DNA from 2 places in the Leucothrix mucor DSM 2157 genome. Region 1 is predicted to be linked to the other one. Evidence: riboswitches for the same ligand, from Rfam matches in the RefSeq annotation. Region 1 holds a riboswitch; the other holds the start of a gene.
What was found. Region 1 has a riboswitch for thiamine pyrophosphate ahead of thiC (phosphomethylpyrimidine synthase ThiC). Riboswitches for the same ligand answer to the same signal wherever they lie in the genome.
Positions count from the first base shown of each region.

Region 2: another riboswitch for thiamine pyrophosphate. It lies ahead of thiD (bifunctional hydroxymethylpyrimidine kinase/phosphomethylpyrimidine kinase); the one in region 1 lies ahead of thiC (phosphomethylpyrimidine synthase ThiC).

Region 1 covers NZ_ATTE01000001.1:3,341,813-3,347,617, reverse strand. The annotation lists gene LEUMU_RS0115225 (lytic murein transglycosylase) at 1-973, opposite strand, end outside; gene LEUMU_RS0115220 (YHYH protein) at 1,129-2,280, shown strand; TPP riboswitch at 2,364-2,473, shown strand; gene thiC (phosphomethylpyrimidine synthase ThiC) at 2,572-4,476, shown strand; gene LEUMU_RS0115210 (FAD-dependent oxidoreductase) at 4,473-5,540, shown strand; gene thiS (sulfur carrier protein ThiS) at 5,534-5,740, shown strand; gene LEUMU_RS0115200 (thiazole synthase) at 5,755-5,805, shown strand, end outside.
Region 2 covers NZ_ATTE01000001.1:1,704,756-1,710,560, reverse strand. The annotation lists gene LEUMU_RS0107625 (hypothetical protein) at 1-1,191, opposite strand, end outside; gene LEUMU_RS0107620 (T6SS immunity protein Tdi1 domain-containing protein) at 1,321-1,758, opposite strand; gene LEUMU_RS0107615 (alpha/beta hydrolase) at 1,982-2,830, shown strand; TPP riboswitch at 2,913-3,014, shown strand; gene thiD (bifunctional hydroxymethylpyrimidine kinase/phosphomethylpyrimidine kinase) at 3,090-4,010, shown strand; gene LEUMU_RS0107605 (ABC transporter ATP-binding protein) at 3,997-4,752, shown strand; gene LEUMU_RS0107600 (ABC transporter permease) at 4,745-5,542, shown strand; gene LEUMU_RS0107595 (ABC transporter substrate-binding protein) at 5,580-5,805, shown strand, end outside.

The DNA.
Region 1 (5,805 bases):
CAGCCCCTGCAAAGCGGGTTGCCAAATAAGCGGCAGTGATCGAATAAACCGTTGATTCATTCCAGCGCAGCATCACATCAAAGTTTGGAAAGGCTAGAAAGGCCGGGCCATTACGCCCCATTGGTAGCAGCAGTTCGGCAGTGCCAGCAGGTCTTAACGGGCGACCGCTAAGCTCCGTCACCCCTTGTTTGGTCCATTGTGCCAGCGGTAATTTATTACCTAATCGTGCTAATGACCAATCCATTTGCTGGGGTACTTTAACTTCCAATAGCCAAGCTTGGTTTCGCTGCCAGCCGTATTGACGTAATAGGCTCGCGGCGGAGGCCAGTGCATCTTCTTTAGAGCGAATCAGATCACGGCGACCATCGCCATCATAGTCCACAGCGTGCTTGTCATAGCCGGAGGGCAGGAATTGTAGCTGGCCTAATTCACCGGCCCATGCGCCTTGCATTTGTGCCGCTGGCATATCACCTTTTTGGATAATATTGAGCGCGTGCATCAGCTCATTCCGGAAAAAATCACCACGGCGACAATCATAAGCAAGCGTCGCCAGTGCTTGGAGCGTTGGGAAGTTGCCCGTCACTGCGCCAAAGTCAGTTTCTAGTGCCCAGTAAGCCGTTAGCACGGGAGCCGGTACGCCGAACTGCTTTTCGATGTGTTGAAATAGGGCGCGGTTTTCCTGAATCTTTTTCTGGCCGTTGCTTAGGCGATAAGGGTTCACTTTCTTGGCAGAAAACTCCAGAAAGGTCTGCGCAAAGACACTTTGTGAACGGTCGCGCTGCACGACGCTGGGGTCAAATTTCACATTGTTCAGCGCACCATTGACGATATTCGCGGGAATGCCGGAAGCCGTGGCCTGTTGCTTAAAGCCGTTTAGCCATTGATTAAAATTACCGGTATTTTGGCACTCTGCCAGAGCGGAGCCACTCAGTAACAAACCACTGAGTAGGAGGATTGGTTTGATGCGTTTCATAGCTAATTTCGCGTTGTTAGTTGGATGATTGTTAGTATAGCTGCTTAGCGGCCGAATAATCAGCATCTCCATTTTTTCTGCACATTATTGTTATACAGTTCAGTAATGTTATCGGTAGAAAAGTACCACCCATAATGAAGCAAAGGAGACAATTCATGCGCTTATCAAATTGCCCGTCGCTACTCGGCATTCTTGCCTGTAGTGCGCTGGTTTTAGGGGGATGTAATGGCTCCTCTGAGAGTAAAGCCACTGCCGCGGCGACGCCTAAAGTCGACACGCCGGCACAGCCTGCCGCCACAGAAAAAGCGTTAGCCGTAGCCGCAACCGCTTCAAAAATAACAGCAGATAAAGCGGTCATTAACGAAGGAATCAACCTATCGATGTTTGTCGAGGGGGCCTTTACTGAAACACCTAAAATTGTGGACTGTGAAACGAGTGCAGGCACAAAAACGACTTGTTACCAGTTCATCACGAATGGTGCACCGGCAGGCCGCACACCGGGCCCATTTTGCCCTAGAACGACTAGCGACGGTGCGAATGTTGGCGGCGGCTGGTTTAGTAAAGATGGTAAGGGAGATTTAGTGGATATTACCGGAGAATTTATCCTAAAACTGGGTGAGTACTACGGTGATGAGAAGTGGATGGTCTACGACGCGGAGACGAATAAAGTTCGCTATACCGCGACCAAAGAGGCCTGTTTAGGCGCTGCAAAACCGGACGTTGAAGAAGAATATATGCAAAACTGCATTGAGTGTGAGTTGTCTTACCTTGATGATGATTTCTCGCGTACTTTCCTCATTCCAACCAAACCTATTCCCGCGGCTAATACCGCTGGCCGGGTTGCGACTGCCGGTATCTCTTTAGATGGTACTGAGTTATCAGGCCCTGCGCCGGTTAACGCGATTTTAGGTGCTTACACCATTGCAGCCTTTGATGACTGCGGCGGACACACCAATGTGCATCAGGGCTATCATTATCACGCCTCCACAGGTTGTGGCAGTGTGCCTGATAAATCCGGTAATGGTTATGCCCCATTAATTGGTTATGCGGCAGACGGCTATCCGGTTTATGCCTGGAAAGATGAAGCAGGTAATGAGGCGGAGTCTCTGGATGAGTGCCGAGGTACAACGGATGCCGTGAGAGGTTATCACTACCGCGCGGCTAGCCCGAGTGAGAATATGTTTGTGGGCTGTCTGCATGGCGAGGTGATTAACTCCGGGCGTGGCCCAGGCGGACCTCCTCCGGGTGGCAGACCTCCGGGCGGTGGACCTCCACCTGCGGGTAATAACGCCAAAACAGCAGGCTGACAATCAATCATAGACGTCTCAGTGTAATTTCTGAAACGGATAAATTGAGAGTAGCCAGCCGAAAACTTCTCTGCTATTTTAAATAACACTTGTCGGGGTGCCCTCGCGAAATTTGATTTTGTGAAGGCTGAGATTCATACCCGTTGCACCTGATACGGTTCGTACCGTCGTAGGAAACAAGGCAGACGACTGCCATGCACCATCACACTGGAATAATGTTCTGGTGCGACTCGCATGATGCTCGCTCCGACAATAGTAATCCCCTTGTTTATTGTTGGAGAGAGTCGGAAAATGAGCACAGTCAGCCCCCTTGAGATACAGCAATCCACTGTTGTCAACGAAATCACCCGCACGCCATTACCCGGTTCGCGCCGCATTTATGTGAGCAACGAAGCCGGAACTGTCCACGTGCCAATGCGTGAAGTGGTGCTTAGCCCAACGTTGTTACGCGGCTCGGGCGACACCGCAGAGTATGAAGAAAACCCACCGCTGCGCATTTACGATACCTCCGGCCCTTACACCGATCCCACTGCTGAAATCGATCTGGAACAAGGTTTAGCTCGTCATCGCCAGGCATGGATTGATGCGCGTGATGATACTCAGCAGTTGAATGAGTTCAGCTCAACCTTTACTCGCGAACAGCTGGATGCCAAATCCGATTTGCCAATCTTCAAAAACAAACCCTTGCCACGGGTTGCCAAAGCCGGCGCGAACGTTTCCCAAATGCATTACGCGCGTCAGGGTATCATCACGCCGGAGATGGAGTTCATCGCCATTCGTGAAAACATGGACTTGGCGAAACTCTCGCAAACAGAAATCGCTGAGCGCAATGCGATGGGAATGCCGGCTGAAATTACCGCCGAGTTTGTACGCGCTGAAGTGGCGGCAGGTCGTGCGGTAATCCCGGCCAATATCAATCACCCTGAGCTTGAGCCAATGATTATTGGTCGCAACTTTCTGGTGAAAATTAATGCCAATATCGGTAACTCTGCCGTGACCTCATCCATCGAAGAAGAGGTGGAGAAAATGGTGTGGTCTACGCGTTGGGGTGGCGATACGGTGATGGATTTATCGACCGGTAAAAACATCCATGAAACCCGCGAATGGATTTTGCGTAACTCGCCAGTGCCGATTGGTACCGTGCCCATTTACCAAGCGTTGGAAAAGGTTAATGGTGTGGCTGAAGACCTGACTTGGGAGTTGGTGCGCGATACCTTGATTGAGCAAGCCGAGCAGGGCGTGAGCTACTTCACTTTGCATGCCGGTGTGTTGCTGCGCTATGTGCCAATGACGGCGAATCGCTTGACCGGAATCGTCTCGCGCGGTGGTTCGATTATGGCGAAATGGTGCTTGGCGCATCATCAGGAGAATTTCCTGTATACCCATTTTGATGAAATCTGCCAGATCATGAAAGCCTATGACATCAGCTTCTCGTTGGGGGATGGCTTGCGCCCCGGCAGTATTCGCGATGCTAATGATGAGGCGCAATTTGCGGAGTTGGCGACTTTAGGCGAGCTAACCAAAATCGCTTGGGAGCACGATGTTCAGGTGATGATCGAAGGCCCGGGCCATGTGCCTATGCACAAGATCAAGGAGAATATGGAAGAGCAAGAGCGGGTTTGCCATGGCGCACCGTTTTACACGCTTGGCCCGCTAGTGACGGATATTGCACCGGGTTATGACCACATTACCTCCGGTATTGGCGCGGCGCAGATTGCATGGTATGGCACGGCGATGCTGTGTTACGTCACCCCAAAAGAGCATCTTGGTTTACCTAATCGTGATGATGTTAAAACCGGAATCATTACTTATAAAATCTCAGCCCATGCGGCGGATTTAGCCAAAGGCCATCCTTCGGCGCAGGCGCGGGATGATGCCATGTCGAAAGCGCGTTTTGAGTTCCGCTGGGTGGATCAATTCAATATTGGTTTAGACCCCGATACGGCGCGCGCTTATCATGATGCGACGTTGCCAAAAGAGTCGGCGAAGGTCGCTCATTTTTGCTCGATGTGTGGGCCGAAATTCTGCTCGATGAAGATCACTCAAGAGATTCGTGATGAGTTTGGAACCGGTCAGGCACAGGTTGATAAAGGCGTGCAAATTCAAAAGGCGATGGAAGAAAAGTCCATTGAATTTTTAAAGCAGGGCAGTGTGATTTATCGAGCAATTGAAGCAGAGGCTGCGAGCCAGTCATGAAGCTAGCAATTGTTGGAGCCGGGCTGGCAGGGCGTTTGCTGGCTTGGCGCTTGGTGTCTCATTGTCGGGAGCTTGGCAAGCCGGTGTCGGTCACTTTATGTGATCGGCAATCGCGCGATTTTGTGGGGACTGGTTTGGTGGCGGCGGCAATGGTTGCGCCGTATACCGAAGCGGTGACGACTGATCCACTAACACGTGAGTTGGGCGTTACCTCGTGGCATTTATGGCGCAAATGGCTACCGGAGTTGGAAGCGGCAACGGGGCGTTCGGTTGAGTTTAATCAGCAGGGAACATTGGTGGTTTCGCATCCAGCTGACTTGGCGGATTGGCAGCGTTTTCAACATAAAGCGCAGGCGGATACACCGGCTGATGCCATGCAGTATTGGGATGCGAAACAGCTTAAGCAGCAAGAGCCGGAGTTGTCGTCGGTCTTTCGGCAAGCCATGTATTTTCCTGAGGAAGGGGTGATTGATAATGGCGCGCTGTATGCCGCATTGGATCAGTGGTTTGATCAGTGCCCTGAAGTCACGTGGTTGGAAGGTTTGGATTGCGGGAATTTCCCAATGCAGCCTGATGGTTCAGCCCAATCCGGCTATCTTGCCGCCTGCGAAACTCAGTTCGATTATATCTTCGATTGTCGGGGCAACGATGCCAGATCGGATCTAACTAACCTGCGCTCCGTGCGCGGCGAAGTACTACGAGTAGAAGCCCCAGAGGTCAACCTAACCCGTGCCATTCGCCTAATGCATCCACGCTATCCGCTCTACATCGCGCCACGCCCAAATCATCAATACGTAATCGGCGCAACGCAGATCGAAAGTGACGATACCGGCCCCGCGACTGTACGCTCTGCACTGGAATTGCTATCTGCCCTATACAGCTTACACACCGGCTTTTCCGAAGCTCGGATTCAATCCCTACGGGTGGGTTTGCGCCCAGCCTTTAATGATAATTTGCCGCGCATTGTGCATGAGCAGCAGCTAATCCGGATTAATGGTTTATTCCGGCATGGCTACCTGTTTGCGCCTGCGCTGATTGACGAGGTGATTCAATCGATATGTTAGAAATAAGTGTAAATGGTGAGCGCAAGTCCTTGGCTCAGCCGCAAGTCTTAGAGCTCGCCATGCAGGAGTGGGGATTTGACCCCAAAGATCTGTTGGTGATTGCAGTGAATCAGACCTTTGTGCCGCGTGATCGCTGGATGGATACCGAAGTGCAAGCGGCTGATCAGATTGATATTTTGCAACCGATTGTGGGTGGGTGACATGGGAGAAGGTAATGTCTGAAAACATAAATGATAACCGTGATCGCTGGAGCGTTTACGGCAAA
Region 2 (5,805 bases), 1.6 Mb from region 1:
ATACACCCCTGCCAATGGTGGAATGCGTACCCGCCGGAAAAACAATTTCTGACGGGCAAATTCCTCCTGATAATACAGCTCGTGAATCACCTCTTCGGATAAGCGCAGCAGCTTGCCTAACTCAGCAGTATTTAAGTCAGGATAGCTTTGCTTGAGCGCTTGGGCGACGGTGCAATTGTCTCGAAACAGGCGCAATGTCACCGCCGCATTGATTTCCGTCCAGATCGAGCCGTCACCAATAAAAGCCAAGCGTCGAAATGGCAGCCAGCCACCAGTTTGACACCACACGCTAATGCCAACCATATTCTCAGCGCCTTGTAGCTCCTGAGCGTAGTGTGCGTAATCCTCGCCAATAAAGGCGGGAAACTCCCCTGCACCTTCGTATTCGCGACGTGCTTGCAGCTCGATCAGCTTTTGAACCTTGGTGCGGAAGAAGCTTTTATTGAGCGGTAAATATCGGAAGAAATCCGACTCGCCATATTTCATGGAGAGAATAAAGGCGTCGGTGTCGATTCCCTCAATGGCTTTAGCTAAGGTGCCGCGATGCCAGATTAGGTCGCCCACCGGATATGCGCCCACTGTCCACGTGCGCAGAATCATTTTTTTGCCATGCGCCTCGAAGACCGGCAGCACGCGATGCAAAAAGCGGTTAAGCATTTTGGGGGTGCGAATTTGTAACTCACTGCGAAACTCGCCGGCCACATCCAAGCCATCGGACTCGCCAATGCGCACAATCACGCCGGCCACTTGCGGGAAATCACGCAAAAAGCGATCCAGCAATTGCTTTACAAAATCATTAATGGCTTGCGGCGAATTGCCCAATTTTTGGCGAACAGCAGGTGTGGTGGAAAACATATCCATGGTGAGATAAATAGCCAAGCCCCGCGCGCTAAGAATCTCAAATAAGGCGAGGTACTCCTCACGCAGTACCTCAATGCGCGCATTAAGCTCAGGCTCGTACCAAAGGTGCGGTACCAGATGCGTGACATCATCCAGTGAAACCGCATTATAACCTTGCTGGCTTACCCGCTCGGCAAACTCTGTGAGATCTTTGCGAATCTCAGCGAACTGCTCGTGACGTTCGGGCCCTTCGGTTTTGATATGCGCAAACGGAATTTTCGACCAATTAATTTTCTTACGACGATAGCCTTTGAAAAACGGACCAATCCCATCAATCAGAAACAGTTGCACATCAAATCCTCGCCGCCAGACGTATGCCAAAAGCGTGAGCATAAAGTAGTCAGATGACAATCTGATTAAAGCGATCTGGGTATCTGACTAATTTTTTGGATGGCTGTATCTGTGCGCCGATGGTAATGGCTAGCGAATATCGTTGATCTCCACTTCTGCGCCATCCGGTAAATCGCTCACCTGTTTCCCCAACTCTCCGGAGAAACGGATGATTTTTGCTAGCGTTGAAATCTTAATATTGCTCGCGTCATAGTCACCACCCAGTATCCCAGGCGTCACCAGGTAGTACTTTCTATTCGCACTTAAATCACCCAGCTTTTTCTTTGCCTCGGCAACCATCGGGTCCATAAACCAATCATCAACAAACTCTTGGTCTTCGATCAATGCATTGTACTCTTCAATGGATTTTGCAATGACATCACAATACACATCTTCCGGGCACAGCCTCCAAAAGTGGTTATTCGCATCTTTTAGGATTAGATTGCCAAAGTCATTTTCGGTGACGACTTCCACTGGCTCAACACCGGTCCATCCCCACGCATCTTTGACTTCCTTTAAAATATCCATTGTTTTACCTAAATTAATTAAAATATGAACTATGGTAACGCGCTTTAAGGTTTCAAGGTCATTGTTTTGGGTGTGTTTCAGCCGTAAATGTGCCCCATAGAATCCACTTAGCGCCTCCCCTGCGTAGACATAGAGAATGTGTGGATGCTGGATGCCGGCATCAGAAGGCTTATGCTTATCGCACTGGGCTGGTTCACACAAAACGTGTTTGCAGGGGAAAACTATGAATAAGTTACTATGGATTATATTGCCAATCGTGCTACTGGTATTTGCGGTTGGTTGCAGCAGTTTAAAGCCTGCTGCCGTGTTGAATTCAATGATTCCATCCGATAGCTACACGCTTAATACTTTCACTTATGGCAGCGATCAGCGCCAGTCACTCGATGTCTACCAGCCCAAGCAAGCGAGCAATAAACCGCCCATTGTGTTTGTGTATGGCGGCGCGTGGAAGCAAGGTGATAAGCGAGATTATGAGTTTGTTGCTCATGCCTTAACCGGCTTAGGCCATACCGTGATTGTGCCGAACTATCGCCTATATCCTGCAGTGCGCTTTCCGGCGTTTGTGAATGATGTGGCCGATGCCATTCGCTATACCGAAACCAATGCTACCCGCGTATTGGGTAAGCCGATGAACGCCTTTATTTTGATGGGGCATTCTTCGGGCGCGCACACCGCCGCTTTGTTAGCGACTGATCGCAGCTATCTGAATCAGCGTGGTGTTCGAGCGCGCTCGGTGGGGCTGATTGCCATGGCAGGGCCTTATGATTTACCGCTGAATGATGCCGAAGTGAAGCCGATTTTTGCAGGCGCTACTGCACAAAAAGCCAAGCCGACCGCCAATGTGTATTCGGGTATGCCACCAACCTTATTGCTACATGGGCAAGCTGATACGCGGGTATTGCCATTTCACACGCAGCGCTTTACTCAGGCATTGCAGAATGCGGGTAATCCGGTAACGACTCGTTTTTATCCTGGGATTGATCATGTGAGAATTGTGGCGAGTCTGGCGGCACCGCTGCGTCGTTTAAGTAGTAGCTATAATGATGTTCAGGCGTTTCTAAGTCGGTATTGATTGCTTTTTAGTAGACATAGCCAGTGGGTGAAGATGAGTAATATAGAGCATTGCTCATCACACTGAAGTTTGGCTATACTGCACCACATAGTCGGGGAGCATTCATTTGCTGAGATCGCGCATTGCGAGACCCGTTGAACCTGATTCAGTTAATACTGACGTAGGGAACTAGCACTATCGACGCGGTCATTAGCCCCAGACTCCCCATGGGGTCTGCCCACTCGATAATTGTCGTTCCCGCATCAGTCGAGGAGCGCACATGTTACACCAGCCCATTTCCACTCCCATTGTTTTAACCATCGCAGGCTCCGATAGCGGCGGCGGTGCCGGTATACAGGCCGATATCAAAGCCATCTCGGCAACCGGTAGCTATGCCTGCTCGGTAATCACCGCGATTACCGCACAAAATACCCTTGGCGTGTCCGCCATTTTCCCGATACCACTGGAGCATGTTGAAAAGCAGCTGGATGCGGTGTTTAGCGATATTCACGTCAGCGCCGTTAAAATTGGCATGTTGGCCGATGCCGATATTATTCGGGTGGTGGCCGCTAAAATACGCCAGTACCAACCCAAGTTTCTTGTACTAGACCCTGTAATGGTCGCCACCAGCGGTGATCCCCTGCTTGAGAAATCCGCCATTAGCAGCCTTAAAAGTGAGTTGCTTGGTCTGGCTGATGTGATTACGCCGAACTTGCCTGAAGCCGCCCTGCTAATTGGCCGCCCTGTACCGCGCAATGAAGCCGAAATGATGCAAATGGTGAATGACTTACGCCAACTGGGTGCGCGTACAGTGCTACTAAAAGGCGGCCATTTAAGCGACTCTCCGGAGAGTGTTGATCTGTTGATTACGGCGAATAAGGTGGAGCGGCTAAGTGCTACACGCATTGATACCCAAAATACGCATGGCACAGGCTGTACTTTATCTTCCGCGATTGCCTCTTATCTGGCGCAAGGCGAATCCCTGACTGATGCCGTAGCAAAAGCTAAAGCGTATCTGCATGCGGCGCTCGCTCAGGCTGATACTTTAAATATTGGCCAAGGCCATGGCCCGGTGCACCACTTCTTTGCGCTTGGAAATTCTGTGGAAAGCTCCCAAGACAATTGCGCGGATATTGCAGTCAATAATCTGCCTGAACATGCCCTAGATGCTGAGTTGGAAGCCACTCATGCCCCACGCTGATATCAGCATCGCCATTAACCACGCAACGCTGCAATACCAGCAAGCCACCAGTCCAACCTTGCAAGACTTTTCCATGGCGATTCCAGCGAAGCAGTGGACAGTATTACTCGGTCGCAGCGGTAGCGGTAAAACCACCCTACTGCGCTATTTGGCCGGCTTATTGGATGAGCAAGTGCATTGGCAAGGTGAGCTACAAGTCAGTGGTGGGCAATCGCTAGCGGGCCGCATTGCTTATATGGCGCAGCAGGATTTGCTACTGCCATGGCTAACGGTTGAGGAAAATGTGTGCCTAAGTTATCGACTCAGCGGCCAAGCCATCACCCCAGCAATTAAGCAAAAAGCACAACAATTACTGCAGCAAGTCAGGCTTTCAGAGCATAGCCAATCCCTGCCGCAAACCTTATCCGGCGGTATGCGTCAGCGCGTCGCTCTAGCCAGAACGCTAATGCAGGATAAACCGCTGGTATTAATGGATGAGCCATTTTCCGCGCTCGATGCCGTGACGCGTCACAAGCTACAAACCCTGTCGTTTGAACTGCTTAAAGACAAAACGGTAGTGCTGATTACGCACGACCCACAAGAAGCTGTTCGCTTAGCCGATTGCTTATATATTTTAAAAGGCAGTCCCGCACAGGCGGAGTCCATCGCGCTGCCGGAGAGTTTGCCGCCGCGTGAGTTATCCGCAGAGTCCGCCGCCATTCAACAGCAGATCTTTCAGCTATTGGAGGACGATTATGACTGAGCTTACTCAACTGGCGCAGCCAAGCCTCAAGCTAAAGCAGCGTAGCTCGCTGCCACAAACCCTACTGCGCTTAGCTATTACGGTTGCCGTATTGCTGGGTGTTTGGCAGGGCTTAATTCTGCTGTTCGATTTGCAGCCGTTTATTTTGCCAACGCCGCTGGCCGTGCTGGAGCGCTTGATACTGCGCTACGACGTACTGCTCTATCACGGCTGGGTCACGGGGCAGGAAATTATTCTAGGGATTGTGTTGGGCCTGAGCTTAGGGCTGATGTTTGCCCTGCAAATGCTGCTGTTTAAACCGGTTAAACGTTGGCTGCTACCGGTGCTGATCGCCAGTCAGGCCGTGCCAGTATTTGCCATTGCGCCGGTGCTAATGCTCTGGCTGGACTATGGCATGGCCTCCAAAGTGGCGATGGCGGCCATCATTATTTTCTTTCCGGTGACGACCTGTTGCTATGACGGGCTGCGCAATACGCCCAGAGGCTTTCTCGATCTAGCGCAAACCATGCAAGCCAGTCGCTGGCAACGGTTACGGCACATTCAACTCCCTGCTGCATTGCCCGCGCTGGCCTCCGGCATTCGGGTGGCAGTGGTCGTAGCCCCGATCGGCGCAGTAGCCGGTGAATGGGTGGGCTCCAGCGAAGGCTTGGGCTATCTCATGTTGCAAGCCAATGCGCGCATGATGATCGATGAAATGTTCGCCGCCCTATTTCTGCTCTCCATGCTCTCCGTCGTTTTGTATTTCATGACGGACTATCTGCTTAAAAAACTCATCCCCTGGGATTTGTAATCCCTAATTTTTTACCTACCCCCCCAAAAGGAACCCCATGAAAAAAGTCATTGCCGCGTTATTGCTTACCCTGTTGTCAGGCTTGCTACCTGCACAGGCTGAAACCAAAAAACTAACCCTAATGCTGGATTGGTTTGTAAACCCAAACCACGGCCCAATTGTGATCGCTAAGCAACGTGGCTACTTTAAAGACCAAGGTTTAGAGGTCGATATTCAAGAGCCAGCCGACCCGAATATGCCACCTAAGTTGGTCGCCACTGGCA